Regions from separate parts of the Citricoccus sp. SGAir0253 genome, predicted to be linked through region 2. Evidence: predicted binding sites of a transcription regulator. Region 2 holds the regulator's gene; the other holds the start of a gene.

Region 1 (7,701 bases), 460 kb from region 2:
TCCTCCCCGCGTCCGCGTGCACAACTTCGCGGTCTCCCTCGACGGGGTGGGCGCCGGCCGGAACCAGACCCTCGAGCGGCCGTTCGGTGACCCGGACCCCAGCCTGCTCATGTCCTGGGCCGGGGCGACGGACAGCTGGCCGAACCGCACCGAGCCGGGAGGCAGCCGCGGCCTCGACGACCACATCGTGCGGGACTTCACGCACAACATCGGTGCCGAGATCATGGGGCGGAACAAGTTCGGCCCCGTCCGCGGCCCCTGGCCGGACGAGGACTGGAAGGGCTGGTGGGGCGACGACCCGCCGTTCCGCACCCCGGTGTTCGTGCTGACGCACCACCCGCGCCCCTCGTTCTCGCTCAGCGACACCACGTTCCACTTCCTCGACGCCGCCCCGCGGGACGCGCTCGCGGTGGCCCTGGAGGCCGCCGGCGGGAAGGACGTGCGCATCGGCGGCGGCGTGTCCACGGTGCGTCAGTTCCTGGACGCCGACCTCATCGACGAGATGCACGTCGCCGTCGCCCCGCACCAGTTCGGCGACGGCCTGCGGCTGTGGGACTCGCCCACGGAGCTGGAGGACCGGTTCCGGCACGAGAGCGTCCCCAGCCCGAGCGGCGTGGTGCACCACTTCTTCTGGCGCTAGGCGCCCGCGGTCGGGCAGGGTCGGGGTCGGGCAGGGGACCGCTCAGTCCTCCGGCGTCGGCAACAGCTCCCACGTGTCCGGGTGCGGCACCGGCACGGGCCGGTGCCGGTCCCGATCGCCTGGGCGATCGTCCCGGCGATCGTCCCGCCGGACGCGGGGCACCGGGGCCATGCCGTTCCCGTCCCGGCCGCTCCCCGGACCGGGGCTCCCCCTCCGGTCGCCCCCGGTCGCCGAGCTCTCCGGCGGGAGCCCGACGGCGCCGCGCACCTTCACCGGCCAGTCGCCGGTGTCGTGGTGGGGGACGTCGGCCGGCCCCCGGGAGGGGGCACCGCCACCGGCCCCACCGCCACCCCCGGACCCTCCCGCCCTGCCGGCCCAGGCCGATGCGCGGTCACGCCGCAGCCAGGCCCGCCACTGCTCGCGGCTGTCGTCCAGGTAGTCGGGGTCCGGCAGCGTCTCGGGACGGTGCAGGTCCCACGCCCGGACGGCCTGCAGGCTGATCGCCCGGGGGCCGGTCCGGCGCGTGGTGCCCTCGATCAGCAGGAGCCGGGCGGAGAAGAGCATCTCCCCCGTCTCGTGCTGGGCCTCCGTGAAGAACGAGGCGTCCACGCACCCCGTGCCGTCGTCCACGGAGATGAAGACCACGCGCTTGCCGCTGCGCATGGGCGGCGTCTGCGTGGCCACGCGCACCCCGGCGACCAGGACCCGTGACTGCGAGCGCAGGCGCAGCAGGTCCTCCGCCGCCGTCACCCCGAGCGCGTCCAGGTAGGGCCGGTGCGACTCCATCAGGTGGGCGGTGGTGTCCATCGCCGTCAGGTCCAGCTCGGTGCGCACCCGCTGGTCCCGGCTCGGGGCGGGGAACATCGGCACGATCGCCGCGGCCTCCGTGTCCGGCAGGTCCAGGGACAGCTGGCCCTCGACCTGCCGTCGCGCGGCGGTGCGCCGGCGTCCGGTGGGGGTCTCGCCCAGGACCCCCGCCGAGCCGCCGGCGTGCTGCAGCTCGAGGTGGTGCACCAGGTCGGTCCGCGAGGCCCCGCCCGGGGGCAGCAGGCAGTCGAGCGCCCCGAGCTGGGCCAGCCGCTCGAGGTTGCGGCGGGTGGGCCGGGCGCGGTCGCGCACGTCGGCCAGCGAGGCGTACGGCTGCCCCGCCACGATCCGCCGCACCTCCGCCTCGCTCAGCCCGGACATGGCGGTCAGCGCCAGCCGGATCCCCCACCGGCCGGGGGGACGGTCGCCCCCGCCGGCCTCGGGACGTTCGGGGGCCCAGCGGGTGCCGGGCACCTCGGGATGCGCCGGCACCCACTCCATCCGGAAGTGCTCGGTGGAGGCGTTGACGTCCACGGGCAGCACCGGGATGCCCATCCGGCGGGCCTCGGCGATCATCAGCCGGCGCGGGTACATGCCGGGATCGTGCTCCAGGACCCCGGCCAGGAACGCCTCGGGGTGGTGGGTCTTGAGCCAGGCCGAGTGGTAGGTGGGCACGGCGAAGGCGGCGCCGTGGGCCTTGCAGAAGCCGAAGGAGCCGAAGGCGTGCAGGGTGCCCCAGACCTCGTCGATGACCTCCAGCGGGTACCCCCGCTCCAGCGCCGCGGCCCGGAAGCAGGCCTCCACCGCCTGCTCCTGGGGTCCGCCGATCTGCCGGCGGAACTCGTCGGCCCTCGCCAGCCCGCAGCCGGTCATCACGTCCAGCGTCCGCAGCACCTGCTCGTGGAAGACGGTGACCCCGTGGGTCTCGGCCAGCACCGGCTCCAGGTCCGGGTGCGGGTAGCGGGCCCGCGCGAAGCCGTGCCGCTGCTCGAGGAAGGGCCGGACCATGTCCGACTGCATGGGCCCGGGCCGGAACAGGGAGATGTCGATGATCAGGTCGTTGAACTCGACCGGGGCCAGCTTCCCGATCAGCTCCCGCTGCCCGGGCGACTCGATCTGGAACACGCCCAGGGTGTGGGTGGTGCGGATCATCCCGAAGGTGGCGTCGTCGTCCAGCGGCACCTCCTCCAGGTCCACCCGCCGGCCGGTGGTGCGCTCGATCTCCTCCAGGGTGTAGGCGATGGTGGACTGCATGCGCACCCCGAGCACGTCCAGCTTGAGCATGCCCATCGGGTCCATGTCGTGCTTGTCGAACTGGCTCATCGGCAGCCCGATCCCCGAGGGCTGCACGGGGGTGCGGTCCAGCAGGGTCGCGTCCCCCAGGATCACCCCGCACGGGTGCATGGCGATGTGCCGGGGCAGGCGGTCCAGCCGCTCGGTGAGGTCCACCAGCAGGTCGAGCTGCTGCTGGCCGGCGGCGCGGCCGGACTCGATCCGCTCGGCGAACCCGCGCAGCTCCGGCATCCGCTCCAGGGCCTCCCGGAAGCTGGAGGCGGAGAACCGCCACAGCTGCTTGGCGATCCCGTCCACCTGCTCCGGCTCCATCCCCAGCGCCATCCCGGCGTCCCGGACCGCCCCGCGCGCGCGGTAGCCGTTCTGCATGCTCATCAGGGTGGTGCGCTCGGCGCCGAACCGGGCGAAGACCGCCTCGTAGACGTCGTGCCGGCGGGCGGACTCCACGTCCACGTCGATGTCCGGCAGGGTGGAGCGGTCGTGCGAGAGGAACCGCTCGAAGACCAGGTCGTGCCGCATCGGGTCCACGTTCGAGATCCGCAGCAGGTGGTTGACCAGGGACGAGGCCCCCGAGCCGCGCGCCGAGACCCGGACCCCCATCCCCTCGATCATCCGCACGACCTCCGCCACGGTGAGGAAGTAGCTGGCGAAGCCGAGCCGGGTGATGATCCCCAGCTCGTGCTCCAGCCGGTGCTCCAGCTCCCGGCCGGCCCGCGAGGACGAGAACCGGCCGCCCCGGCAGAGGTCCGGGAAGCGGGCGCCGGCCCCGGCGAGGGCACGCTCGCGCAGGACGGCGACCGGGTCCCCCTCGATCCCGATCACCGAGGCCTCGGGCACCGTGGGCCGGCCCCAGCCCAGGTCCGGGCCGGGGTCCAGCCGGCACGCCTCGGCCAGGGCGTGGGTGGCCCCGAGCAGCGCCCGTGCCCCCTCGGCGCCGGTCCCGGCCTCGCGGCAGACCTCGCGGGCGACCTGGTGCAGCGGGCCGGACGGCTTCAGCCAGCCCTGGCCGTTGGGCTGCAGGTCGGTGACGGCCTCCAGGGAGCTCAGCGCCCGGACGGCGTCGAGCACGTCCGCGGTGGCGGCCCCGTCCGGGGTGGCGTAGCGCACCGCGTTGGTCAGCACCGCCGGCACGCGGACGTCCCCGGCGGCCCGGAGCATCCGCACGGCGTGCGCGGCGGAGAGCCGCTCCCCGGGCGGGGAGAGGTGGCAGACCACCTCCACCCGCAGCGACCCGGCGGGCAGGGCCGCCCTCCAGCGGCGCAGCAGGGCGCGGCCGGCGGTGTACTTGCGCGCGGCCATCAGGCGCCCGACGTCGGAGCCCGGTCCCAGCAGCACGAACAGTTCCGGCGCGGCGCCGTGGTGGGACCCGGCGGCGCAGGCCGCCAGCTCGGCCATCGTGACGTACGGGGTGCCCCCGGCGGAGCCGCCCGTGGTGTGGGCGTGGGCCGCCGAGACCAGCCGGACCAGGGCCCGGTAGCCGCTGCCGCCGCACCCGCCGCGGGCGAGCACGACGATGCGGCCGGCACGCGCGCCGGGACCGCCGGGCGCCGGAGGGAGGCCGGGGACCGCGGGAGCGCCCGGGGCCGGGGGGCCGGCCGGACCGGGCCGGCCGGCGTCGGCAGGTCCCCACCGCACCGCCAGGTCCACCCCGGCCACCGGGGCCAGGCCGTGCTCCAGGCAGGCGCCGACGTGCTTGGCGGTGCCGTACAGCCCGTCCCGGTCGGTGCAGGCCAGGACCTCGGCACCGTCCGCGGCCGCGGCGGCGGCCAGCTCCGCCGGCCAGGACACCCCGTGGTGGGCGCTGAAGGCGCTGGCCACGTGCAGGTGCGGGAAGCCCGCACCCATCAGGCGCTCTCCCGCAGCCGCACACCGGCGCCGTCGTGGATCCGGACGAGGCGCCAGCGGCCCGAGTCCAGGTGGTGGGAGACGTCCAGGGTGAGCAGGGGCGCGTTGCGGGCCCGCTCGAGGCGGACCTGGACGCGCCAGACCTCGTGGTCCACCAGCCCGGCGCCCCGGCCCCGCTCGGCCCGGCGCTCCTCGGTCCACCAGCGGCGCCGCTCGTACCAGCGCACCGGATCGGCCGCCAGGACGTACGTCCGCCCGTTCCATTCCAGGCGCCGGGGCACCCCTGCGGTGGTGCACTCGACCCTGACCGATTGCGTGAAGATTCCCATGGGACCTGGTTCCTGCCCTGTTCTCGTCGTGCCTTCTCGTGCCGTGGGGTCACCACCGGCGTGGGCCGGCGGTGCGTCCGGGTGCCCCGGGGCTCCGGGACCGGCCGTCTGGGAAGGAACGGTCGGTCCGGGGCCGGGACGGCCGGACTGGCGGTAGGAGGTAGACGGCCTGGGGGAAGGCGGGCCGTACTCCACCATGGTATTAGAACTCATGTTCTAGTACCAAGGGGGAGGCTACGGACCGCGCCTGACACGATAAGAGCGCAGGTCACGGCCCCCTCGGCGGCGGGGCGGGCCGCAGGGCGGGCCGCGGGGCAGGGGGGGGACCAGGGGACGCGGGAGGCCGGCGCCGCCCCACGCACGAGGCCGCGGCCCCGTGGGGGCCGCGGCCTCGGATCGGCCCGGGGGTCAGCGCCCCCGGGCCGGGGTCGTCACCGGGAGGACGGAGCCCCCGGGACGGCCGGCGTCACCAGGACGGCAGGGCGGGCAGCGGACCGTCGGCCTCCACGTTCTCGGCCTCGCCGCGGGCCAGCCAGGCCAGTAGGCCCTCCCGGTCCGACTCCACGCGCAGGGCGCCGTCCCCGACGACCCACTCGTCGCGCTCCTCGGTCACGAGCGTCATCCCCGGGGCTCCCTTGGCCCGCATGGTCCGCACGGCCGCCTCGACCGCGTTGAGCAGCGAGTCCGGGTCCGCCTCCTCGATGGTCCAGGCGGTGTCCAGGTCGTGGTGGTGCACCACGACCTCGGCGATCCGCAGGGCGACGATGGAGGTCACCGGGATCTCCTTGCCGTGCAGGTCCACCGACTCGACCGCCAGGTCCCCGCTCAGCCGCTCGGACTGGGCCGCGAAGTACTCGCCGGCCTCGCGCAGCCGCGCCACGAGCTCCTCGCGCGGCAGGGCGGCCAGCTCGTCGATCTCCGCGTCCCGGGCCTCCCGGGAGGGGTACGGCTGCTGCTCCTCGCCGGTCGTGGCCCAGTCGATGAGCCGCACGAGGGCCCGGCCGTTGGAGGCCAGGTGCGCCACGACGTGGGCCCGGCTCCACCCCTCGCACAGCGACGGGGCCCGGAGCTCCTCCTCCGACAGGGAGGCGACGGTGGCCTCGAGCATGGCGGTCTCCCGGCCGAGGCGGGACAGGTCGGAATGCAGTCGCGCAGGGTTGATCATGCACGCCACCCTATCCGTGGGACCGGTCACGGGCCACGACCCCCACCGGACCGTCCAGACGCATTCCGTCACCATCGAGAGCGTGGGGATCTCAACGATTCCGACCCCGGGCCGGCACCCCCCACCCCCCGGCGGATCACCGGGGAAAACCCTCATATGACGCCGCTCACATCTCTGGAACCGTAGTCGACAGTCCCGGGACGACTGCCGTCCCGCCACCGATCCGGCCACCCGGCCGTGACCCCGACCAGAGAGGAACCCCGGGAATGCCACAGGCTCATCACTCCGTCTCCCCGGACCCCGCCAAGGAGCGACGCACCGCCAACTGGGTCGCCGCCATCGTCTGCCTCGCGCTGCTGTTCGACGGCTACGACCTGACCGTGTACGGCACCGTGCTCTCCACCCTCATGGACGACCCCGGCCACATCGGCGCCGTGGACCCGGCCACCGCTGGCGCCCTGGGCTCCTACGCCCTGCTCGGGGTCCTCGTCGGCTCGCTGACCTGCGGCTTCCTGGGCGACCACTTCGGCCGCCGCCGCCTGGTCCTGGGCGGCATCGCCTGGTTCTCGATCGGCATGTTCCTCACCGCGCTGAGCACCTCCGTGATGATGTTCGGCCTGTTGCGCTTCCTGACCGGCCTGGGGCTCGGCGTGCTGCTGGCCACGGCCGGCGCGACGATCGCCGAGTTCGCCCCGGCCGGGCGCCGCAACTTCTACAACGCCGTCGTCTACTCGGGCATCCCGGCCGGCGGCGTCATCGCCGCCCTGCTCGGCATGGGCCTGCTCGAGCCGCTCGGCTGGCGCGGGCTGTTCCTCATCGGGGCCACCCCGATCCTGTTCCTGCTGCCCCTGGCCTGGTTCAAGCTGCCGGAGTCCCCGCGCTGGCTGCACTCGCGCGGCCGCGTCGAGGACGCCCGCCGGGTCAGCGAGCGCACCGGCGTCCCGCTCGTCGAGGAGGTCGTCGTCCAGCAGGCCGGCGCCGCCCCCGCCCGCCGCGGCTTCGCCGCGGCCTTCTCCCGCACCTTCTTCCTGCCCACGGTCCTGCTCGGCTTCATGTCCTTCTCCGGGCTGCTGCTGACCTACGGCCTGAACACCTGGCTGCCGCGCATCATGGAGGGCTACGGCTTCGACAAGAGCTACTCCCTGTCCTTCCTGCTGATCCTCAACGGCGGAGCCGTCCTCGGGGGGATCGTCGCCTCGATGGCCGCCGACCGCCTCGGCGCGCAGCGGCTCGTCGCCACCACCTTCGTGCTGGCCGCGATCACCCTCGTGCTGATGACCTTCCAGTTCCCCGCCCCGGTCCTGTTCCTCTACATCGCGATCGCCGGCGTGGGCACCCTGGGCACCCAGGTGTTGATCTACGGCTTCAGCTCGAACTACTACACCACCAACGCCCGCGCGGCCGGGGTGTCCTGGGTCGCCGGCTTCGGCCGGATCGGCGGCGTCCTCGGCCCGCTCGTGGGCGGCTGGCTCGCCGCGGCCGGCATCACCGGCGGCACCGCCTTCTACATCTTCGGCGGGGTCGCCCTCTTCGGCGCCCTCGTCACCATCCTGGTGCCCCGCCAGCGCCGGCTCGAGGCGGCCGAGGAGCGGGCCGAGGAGCTCGCCGCCGGCTCCTCCGGT
Region 2 (7,701 bases):
GCCGAGGTGGACGCGCGCCGGATCCCGGAGATCGTCGTGCTGAACAAGGCCGACGCCGCCGACCCGGTGGTGCTGGCGCGGCTGCGCCAGCGGGAGCCGCGGTCCGTGGTCGTCTCCGCCCGCACGGGCGAGGGGATCCCGGAGCTCGAGCGGGCGATCGCGGACGCCATCCCGCGCCCCAACGTCGCGCTGGACCTGCTGATCCCGTTCACCGCCGGGGACGTGGTGTCGCGGCTGCACTCCCCGGACGCGGACATCATCTCCGAGACGTACGAGGCCGGGGGCACCCGCCTGCGCGTGCTGGTGCGCGAGGACCTCGCCGAGGACCTGCGGCGCTTCGCGGTCGACCGGCCGGAACCGGCCGGCGCATGACGGGGACGGTCCAGGAGGAGGTCCTCGCCCGCACGGAGGCCGAGCGGCAGGCCCTCGACTGGCTCGATGCCGCCGTCGAGGCCACCGGCGGGCAGCGCCGGGACGGGCAGCGGCGGATGGTCGTGGAGGTCGCGCGCTCGCTGGAGTCCGGGACGCACCTGCTGGTGCAGGCCGGCACCGGCACCGGCAAGTCGCTGGCGTACCTCGTGCCGGCCCTGCAGCACGCGGTGGACGCCGAGCGGCCCGTCGTCGTGGCCACGGCCACCCTCGCCCTGCAGGCCCAGATCATGCGCCGGGACGCCCCGCGCCTGCTCGAGGCCCTGCGGGACGAGCTGCCGCGGGAGATGACCGTCGCGCTGGTCAAGGGCCGCTCGAACTACCTGTGCCGGCACAAGGTCGACGGAGGGTTCCCCGAGGAGGACGGCGCGGCCCTGTTCGGCCTCGCCGACGACGGCGAGGCGATGGTCTCCGGCGACGACGGCCCCACCAGTCCGCTGGGCCGGGAGGTCAGGCGCCTGCGCGAGTGGGCCGAGGAGACGGACACGGGGGACCGCGACGACCTCGAGCCCGGGGTGAGCGACCGGGCCTGGCGCCAGGTCTCGGTGTCCGCCGTGGACTGCATCGGTCCCCAGCGGTGCCCGATGGCGGCCGAGTGCTTCTCCGAGCGGGCCCGCGCGGACGCCGCCGAGGCCGACGTGGTGGTGACCAACCACGCGATGCTCGCCCTCAGCGCGTTCGAGGGACTGGCCGTGCTGCCCGAGTTCGACGCGGTGGTCGTGGACGAGGCGCACGAGCTGCAGGACCGCGTCACCGGGGCGGTCACCGGACAGCTGTCCGGGGGCATCGTCCAGGCGGCGGCGTCCTCGGCCCGGAAGCACACCGCCGTCGCGGTGGAGGACCTCGTCCAGGCCGGGACCGGGCTGGACGCCGCGTTCGCGGCCACGCCCACCGGGCTGATCGCGCGCGGCCCGGACGAGGTGCAGGCCGGCGCGCTGCGCGCGGTGGCCGCCGCGGCCCGCCAGGCGCTGAGCGACTCCAAGGGCGGCGGGTCCGCCGGGGACACCGCGGCCGACGGCGGCCGCCAGATGGCCCGCTCCCGCCTCCAGGAGGTCCTCGAGGTGGCCGAGCGCATGCTCGGCACCACCCCCGAGGCCGAGTACCCGGAGGTGCTGTGGGCCTCCCGCCCGGGCCGCTTCGAGCCGGGGACCGGCTGGGTGCCCGGGGACGAGACGGCGGCGCCGATGCTCTCCGTCGCCCCGCTGTCCGTGGCCGGCCGGCTCCGGGATGGGCTGTTCGGCCAGGCGACCACCGTGCTGACCTCCGCGACCCTCGCCGTGGGCGACTCCTTCGACCCCGTGGCCGGGGCCCTCGGGCTGCTAGGGGAGGGGGCGCCCCGGTGGACGGGCGTGGACGTGGGCAGCCCGTTCGACTACCCGCGCCAGGGCGTGCTCTACGTGGCCCGGCACCTGCCCCGCCCCGGGCGCACCGCCGCACCGGAGTCCTACGACGAGCTCGAGGAGCTGCTGCGGGCCTCCGGGGGCGGGGCGCTGTGCCTGTTCTCCTCCCGGCGGGCCGCGGAGGACGCCGCCGCGGAGATGCGCTCCCGGCTGGGGTCCGCCCCCGAGGTGCTGTGCCAGGGGGACGCCACCCTGTCCGCCCTCGTCCGCCGGTTCGCCGCCGAGCCGGACACGTGCCTCTTCGGCACCATGAGCCTGTGGCAGGGCGTCGACGTGCCGGGCCCCTCGTGCCGGCTCGTGGTGATCGACCGCATCCCGTTCCCCCGGCCGGACGACCCCCTCGGCACGGCCCGCTCCCGGGACGTCAGCCGCCACGGGGGCAATGGGTTCATGGCCGTCTCCGCGACCCACGCGGCCGTCCGCCTGGCGCAGGGCGCGGGGCGGCTCATCCGGACCGCCACCGACCGCGGCGTCGTGGCCGTGCTGGACCCGCGGCTGGCCACCGAGCGCTACGGCGGGTTCCTGCGGTCCACGCTGCCCGACTTCTGGCCGACCACGGACCCCGCCGTCGTGCGCGGCGTGCTCGGGCGGCTGCGCGGCTGAGGGACCGGGCGGCCCCGGGGCTGCCCCCGACGGGGCGTCCTCGACGGGGTCTCGACGCGGGACGGTCTCGACGCGGGACGGTCTCGACGCGCGCGGTGCCGTCAGGCGGGCGCGGTGCCGTCAGGCGGGCGCCGCGGCGGAGAGCAGCTCGAGGGACTCCACGGTGCGGATCCCGCGCCACTCGTGGCCCTGGGCCGGGCACCAGGCCGGCCAGTCGACCGTCCAGCCGCCGTCCGCGTGCTGGCCGCCGGCGACGCGCTCGAGGTCGGCGGCCAGCTGCGCGGCCGTGAAGACGGCCCCGGCCGCCCCGCCCGCAGCCCCGATCGGCCCGGAGCCGTCCGGTCCCGACCGGGGGTCCGTGCCGGACCAGGGATCCCCGGCGAAGTCCCACGGGCGTAGCCGCTCGCCCTCCGCCCCGCCCGCCACGGGCAGGCCGCCGTCCTCCCCGAGCCGCTCGCGCAGCCGCGCCAGGTCCGCCCGGACCGCCTCGGCGGCCCGGACGCCGGGACCCGCGGAGGCCGCGGCGGAGGGGAACGCGCGTGGGGCGGGGTCATCGGGCGCCGGGCTCGCCGTCGCGGGGAGCGCGGGCGGGGCGTCGGCCCCGGGCGCGGAGGCGGACGCGCCGAGCACGGCCAGCTCGGCGGACAGGAACCGCAGCGCGTACTTGACCTCGTAGGCGGGCAGCGGCGCCGGGCCGCCCAGGCGTGCGTGGCACCACGCGACGGCCGCCTCGGACCAGCCGCCGGTGAAGCCCGTGCGCAGCGCCGCCGCGGCGAAGCCGAACGTCAGGAGGGAGCCGGCGGGGCCCGGCTCGACCCAGGGCGCCCGGGGCCAGGGCCGGGACGGCTCGGTCATGAACGGCAGGGACCCGTCGAGGCCGGACGTGGCGGCGGCCCACTCGAGGCCGGTGCGGACCCACGGGTGGTCGGCCAGCCCCCAGCCGGCCAGCAGGTCCAGGGCGGCCAGGGTGGACAGCGGCTCGCTCAGCGGGGACCGGAGGTCCGGCTCGAGCCCGTGCCCGAAGCCGCCGTCCGGGTTGCGGTAGGCCCCCAGCGCGGCGAGGACCCCGTCCTGGTCCCCGCCGTGGAGCAGCAGGTCCACCCGCCGGCGCTCCAGCAGCCGGGCATGGGTGAACACGAAGCGCTCGGCGTCCGCGACGCGCACGCCGGTCGGGAAGGGACGGTGGTTCCTCATCGGATCCTCCTCCGTTCGTCATCGACCCGGGCACGGTGCGTCCCCGTGCCGGGCCCCGGTCAGAGGGAGCGCAGCACGGTGACGACCTTGCCCATCACCGTCGCCTCGTCCCCCAGGATCGGCTCGTAGGCGGAGTTCTGCGGCAGCAGCCAGGTGTGGCCGTCCCGCTGGCGGAAGGTCTTGACGGTGGCCTCGTCGTCCAACAGTGCGGCCACGATGTCCCCGTTCTGCGCGGCGTGCTGGCGCCGGACCACGACCCAGTCGCCGTCGCAGATGGCGGCGTCCACCATCGAGTCGCCCGAGACGCGCAGCATGAACAGCTCGCCCTCGCCGGTGAGCTGCCGGGGGAGGGTCATGACGTCCTCGACCTGCTGCTCGGCCAGGATGGGGCCGCCGGCGGCGATGCGGCCGACCAGCGGCACGGGCACCCCGTGCCCCTCGACGGCGCCCGTGTGCAGCGTGGCCACCGGCGCCGGCGCGGCCTCCGGAGCACCGCCGGCAACGGGCCGGCCGTCCTCGTCGAGCAGGACCTCCATGGCCCGCGGCCGGCCCGGGTCCTTGCGGATGTAGCCCCACTTCTCCAGCTGCCCCAGCTGGTGGGTGACGGAGGACAGGGACGCCAGGCCCGCGGCGTCGCCGATCTCCCGCATGGACGGCGGGTAGCCGTGCTGGGCGATGGCGGACCGGATCGAGCCCAGGATGACCCGCTGGCGGGGGTGAGGGGACGCGCCGCGGTCGGGGACGGGGCGTCTGGCGTGGGCAAGGGGTTCCGGGTGGCCATGCGTGGGTCCGTTCTTATCGTGTCCGTGGGGCCGACTGGGCTGTGCCGTGGCCGTCCCGCCGGGCGGCGTCACGCCACGTCCTGCCCCCGATGCTACGGGAGGAGACGGCCGGATTCAAAGGTATGTTCGAACTTTCGCTTGGCGTGTCTCGAACATGCGTGCTAGACATGGCAACGAGGAACTAGAACACACGTTCGATCAGCCCGCTCGCCGGGCGGAGAGGCAGGAGAGCATGAGCACTGCAGCATCGATCGGGGTCCCCGTCCACCGCGTCGCCGGGTTCCGCCTGAACCGCCGCGGCCGCCTCCTGCTGCTCGGGCTGCCCGTCATCGTGCTGGCCGTGCTGGCCGCGGCCGCCGCCGTGTTCTTCGGCGCCCACGCCGTGGCCCCCGCGGCCGCCTCGCCCGAGCGCTCCGCCCCCGCCCTGCGGTCGGTCACCGTGGACTACGGGGACACGCTGTGGTCCCTGGCCGGTGAGGCGGTCCCGGAGGGTCCGCGCAACGAGACCATCCTGCGCATCGGCGAGCTCAACGACCTCTCGGGCCCGGACCTGCAGCCGGGGCAGGTCCTCTTCGTCCCGGCCGCGGGCTGACCCCCGCCGCCGGCCTCGGCGGCGTAAACCGGCGAGACCGGAGCGGGGCGTGGCCGCGGCCGGTCCTAGACTGGACCGGGTGAGCACCGACGATTCCCTGTCCAGCCAGGAGGCCCTGGCCGCCCTGCCCCTCCGCGAGAACCTCCGCGGGCTGAGCCCCTACGGCGCGCCCCAGCTGGACGTGGCCGTCGCGCTCAACACGAACGAGAACACGCATCCCGTGCCCCCGGAGGTCGTCGAGGCGATCACGGCGTCCGTGGCCGAGGCCGCCGTCACCCTCAACCGCTACCCGGACCGGGAGTTCACCGAGCTGCGGAAGCGCCTGGCCGAGTACCTGGGGCATGGGCTGTCCGCGGACAACCTGTGGGCCGCCAACGGCTCGAACGAGATCCTGCAGCAGCTGCTGCAGGCCTTCGGCGGCCCCGGGCGCAGCGTGCTGTCCTTCCCGCCGACCTACTCGATGTACCCCCTGCTCGCCGCCGGCACGGACACCGCCTACGTGGCCGGGGAGCGGGGTGAGGACTTCTCCCTGACGGCGGCCTCCGCCGCGGCCCAGGTGAGCGAGCACCGCCCCCACGTGGTGCTGCTGTGCTCCCCGAACAACCCGACGGGCACGGCGCTGGGACTGGACGTCGTGGAGGCCGTCTACGAGGCCGCCGAGGCCTTCGATGGCATGGTCGTGGTGGACGAGGCGTACGCCGAGTTCGCCCTGGCCGGGACCCGCTCCGCGCTGACGCTGCTGCCCGGCCGCCCGCGGCTCGTGGTCACCCGGACCATGTCCAAGGCCTTCGCCCTCGCGGGGGCACGCCTGGGCTACCTCGCCGCGGCCCCGGAGGTCACCGACGCCCTGCGCCTCGTGCGGTTGCCGTACCACCTCTCCGCCGTGTCCCAGGCCACGGCCAACGCCGCCCTCCAGCACTATGACGTCCTGCTGGAGAACGTCGAGGACATCAAGGCCCAGCGGGACCGGATCGTCACGGGCCTGCGCGAGCTCGGACTGTCCCCGGCGATCTCGGACTCGAACTTCGTCTTCTTCGGCGGACTGGACGACTCGCACGCCGTCTGGCGGGGCCTGCTGGAGCACGGCGTGCTGGTGCGCGACGTCGGCATCCCGGGGCACCTGCGCGTCACCGCCGGCACCGAGGCGGAGACGACGGCGTTCCTCACCGCCCTGCGCGAGGTGCTCCACCGGTCCTGACGTGGCAGCATGCCGGGCCGGGCCCGTAGACTGGGAGGGGCCCTCGCGGGGAGGGGCCCGAAGTCTGTGGGGGGAGGGCCGTGGCACGGCCGGACTGGAAGCGCGCGTACACGGCACCGGTGGCCTTCACGGCGGTCGGAGCGCTCGTGGTCACCGGTGCGATGCTCCACCCGGGCTTCCAGGCGGCCGAGATGGACCTGCATGACGGCGGCATCTGGGTCACCTACGAGGACGGTGGGTACGTCGGCCACCTGAACCACCCCTCCCGGACGCTGGACGGCGGACTGAGGCCCCCGTTCGAGGACGCGCAGCTGCACCAGCAGGACGCGGTCGCCGTGATGCTCGACCCGGCCTCCGGTGCCCTGGTGGGCCTCGACCCGGTGGCCATGGCCGTGGGCGACCAGGTGATGATGCCGGCCACCGCGGGCTTCGCCCTGGGTGGCGGGTCGATCTCGGCCAGCGACCAGGAGGAGGGAAGGGTCTTCGCCGGCACCGCGGCGCCCACCCTCCAGGTCCCGGGCGAGGACCCGCTCTACGAGGGGGAGGGCTTCGTCGCCTCCACGACCTCCCTGGCCGGCGAGGTGCTCGTGGCGGACCTGCACGAGGACACCGTGCACCGGTTCGCGCCGCCCGGGCAACCCGGCGGGGCCTTCGAGGAGTCCGGCGTCGAGCGACTGGACGGGTTGGAGGCGATGGGGGAGCCCACCGTCACCGCGGTGGGGGACGTGCCCGTCGTCGTCGACGCCGATGCCGGCCGCCTCGCGTGGCCGGGGGGCAGCATCCGGGACGACCGCCTCGTCGGTGCCGTCCCCCAGCCGGCCGGTCCGGAGGCGACGGCCGTGGCCCTGGCCACGACGCGGGAGCTGTTGACCGTGGACCTCGGCTCCGGGACCGTCACCGCCCTGCCCATCGCGGCCCCGGGGGATCCCGGCGCCGGGGCGTCCCGACCGGGGGGGACCGCCGGGCCGGCGCAGTCGACGGCGCCCGTGCGAGTGGCCGGGTGCACCCACGCGGCCTCGTCGGCGACCGGCTACTACCTCCGCGACTGCGCCGGGGACCGGGACGACGAGGTGCTCCCGCTGGTCGACATGCGACCCGGTGCGGAGCTGGTCTTCCGGGTCAACCGGGACAAGGTGGTCCTCAACGACACGGCCGGGGGCACCACCTGGATGGTGCTCGAGCAGATGAAGGTCGTGGCGAACTGGGAGGACCTCGAACCGCCGAAGGGCGAGGGCGAGGAGGAGGACGAGGACTCCGAGGAGGTCACGCGCGAGACGGCACTGCCGGAGCGGGACGAGGAGAACCGTGCGCCCGTGACCGTCGACGACTCGTTCGGGGTTCGCCCCGGCAGGACCACCCAGCTCCCGGTGCTGGCGAACGACTCGGACCCCGACGGCGACCTGCTCACCGCCCGCCTCGACGGCGACCAGCCTGCGCTGGGCACCGTCCAGCCCATCCTGGACGGTGTGGGACTGCAGGTGGTGGTCCCCGAGTCCGCGTCCG

The links. The regulator LexA, encoded in region 2, represses DNA repair genes until DNA is damaged. The targets are predictions, from matches to a motif close to TCGAACANNTGTTCGA.
Region 1: E7744_RS08310 (DUF6504 family protein) is a predicted target of LexA. The motif match lies at 5,118-5,133, and genes of this name have one in related genera.

What each region holds. Positions count from the first base shown of each region.
Region 1 covers NZ_CP039424.1:1,865,998-1,873,698, forward strand. Annotated here, with positions in the region: gene E7744_RS08300 (dihydrofolate reductase family protein) at 1-640, shown strand, start outside; gene E7744_RS08305 (DNA polymerase III subunit alpha) at 683-4,585, opposite strand; gene E7744_RS08310 (DUF6504 family protein) at 4,585-4,914, opposite strand; gene E7744_RS08315 (maleylpyruvate isomerase family mycothiol-dependent enzyme) at 5,381-6,079, opposite strand; gene E7744_RS08320 (aromatic acid/H+ symport family MFS transporter) at 6,346-7,701, shown strand, end outside.
Region 2 covers NZ_CP039424.1:2,321,134-2,328,834, reverse strand. Annotated here, with positions in the region: gene hflX (GTPase HflX) at 1-372, shown strand, start outside; gene E7744_RS10250 (ATP-dependent DNA helicase) at 369-2,432, shown strand; gene E7744_RS10245 (hypothetical protein) at 2,553-3,626, opposite strand; gene lexA (transcriptional repressor LexA) at 3,686-4,327, opposite strand; gene E7744_RS10235 (LysM peptidoglycan-binding domain-containing protein) at 4,641-5,000, shown strand; gene E7744_RS10230 (histidinol-phosphate transaminase) at 5,080-6,198, shown strand; gene E7744_RS15835 (Ig-like domain-containing protein) at 6,279-7,701, shown strand, end outside.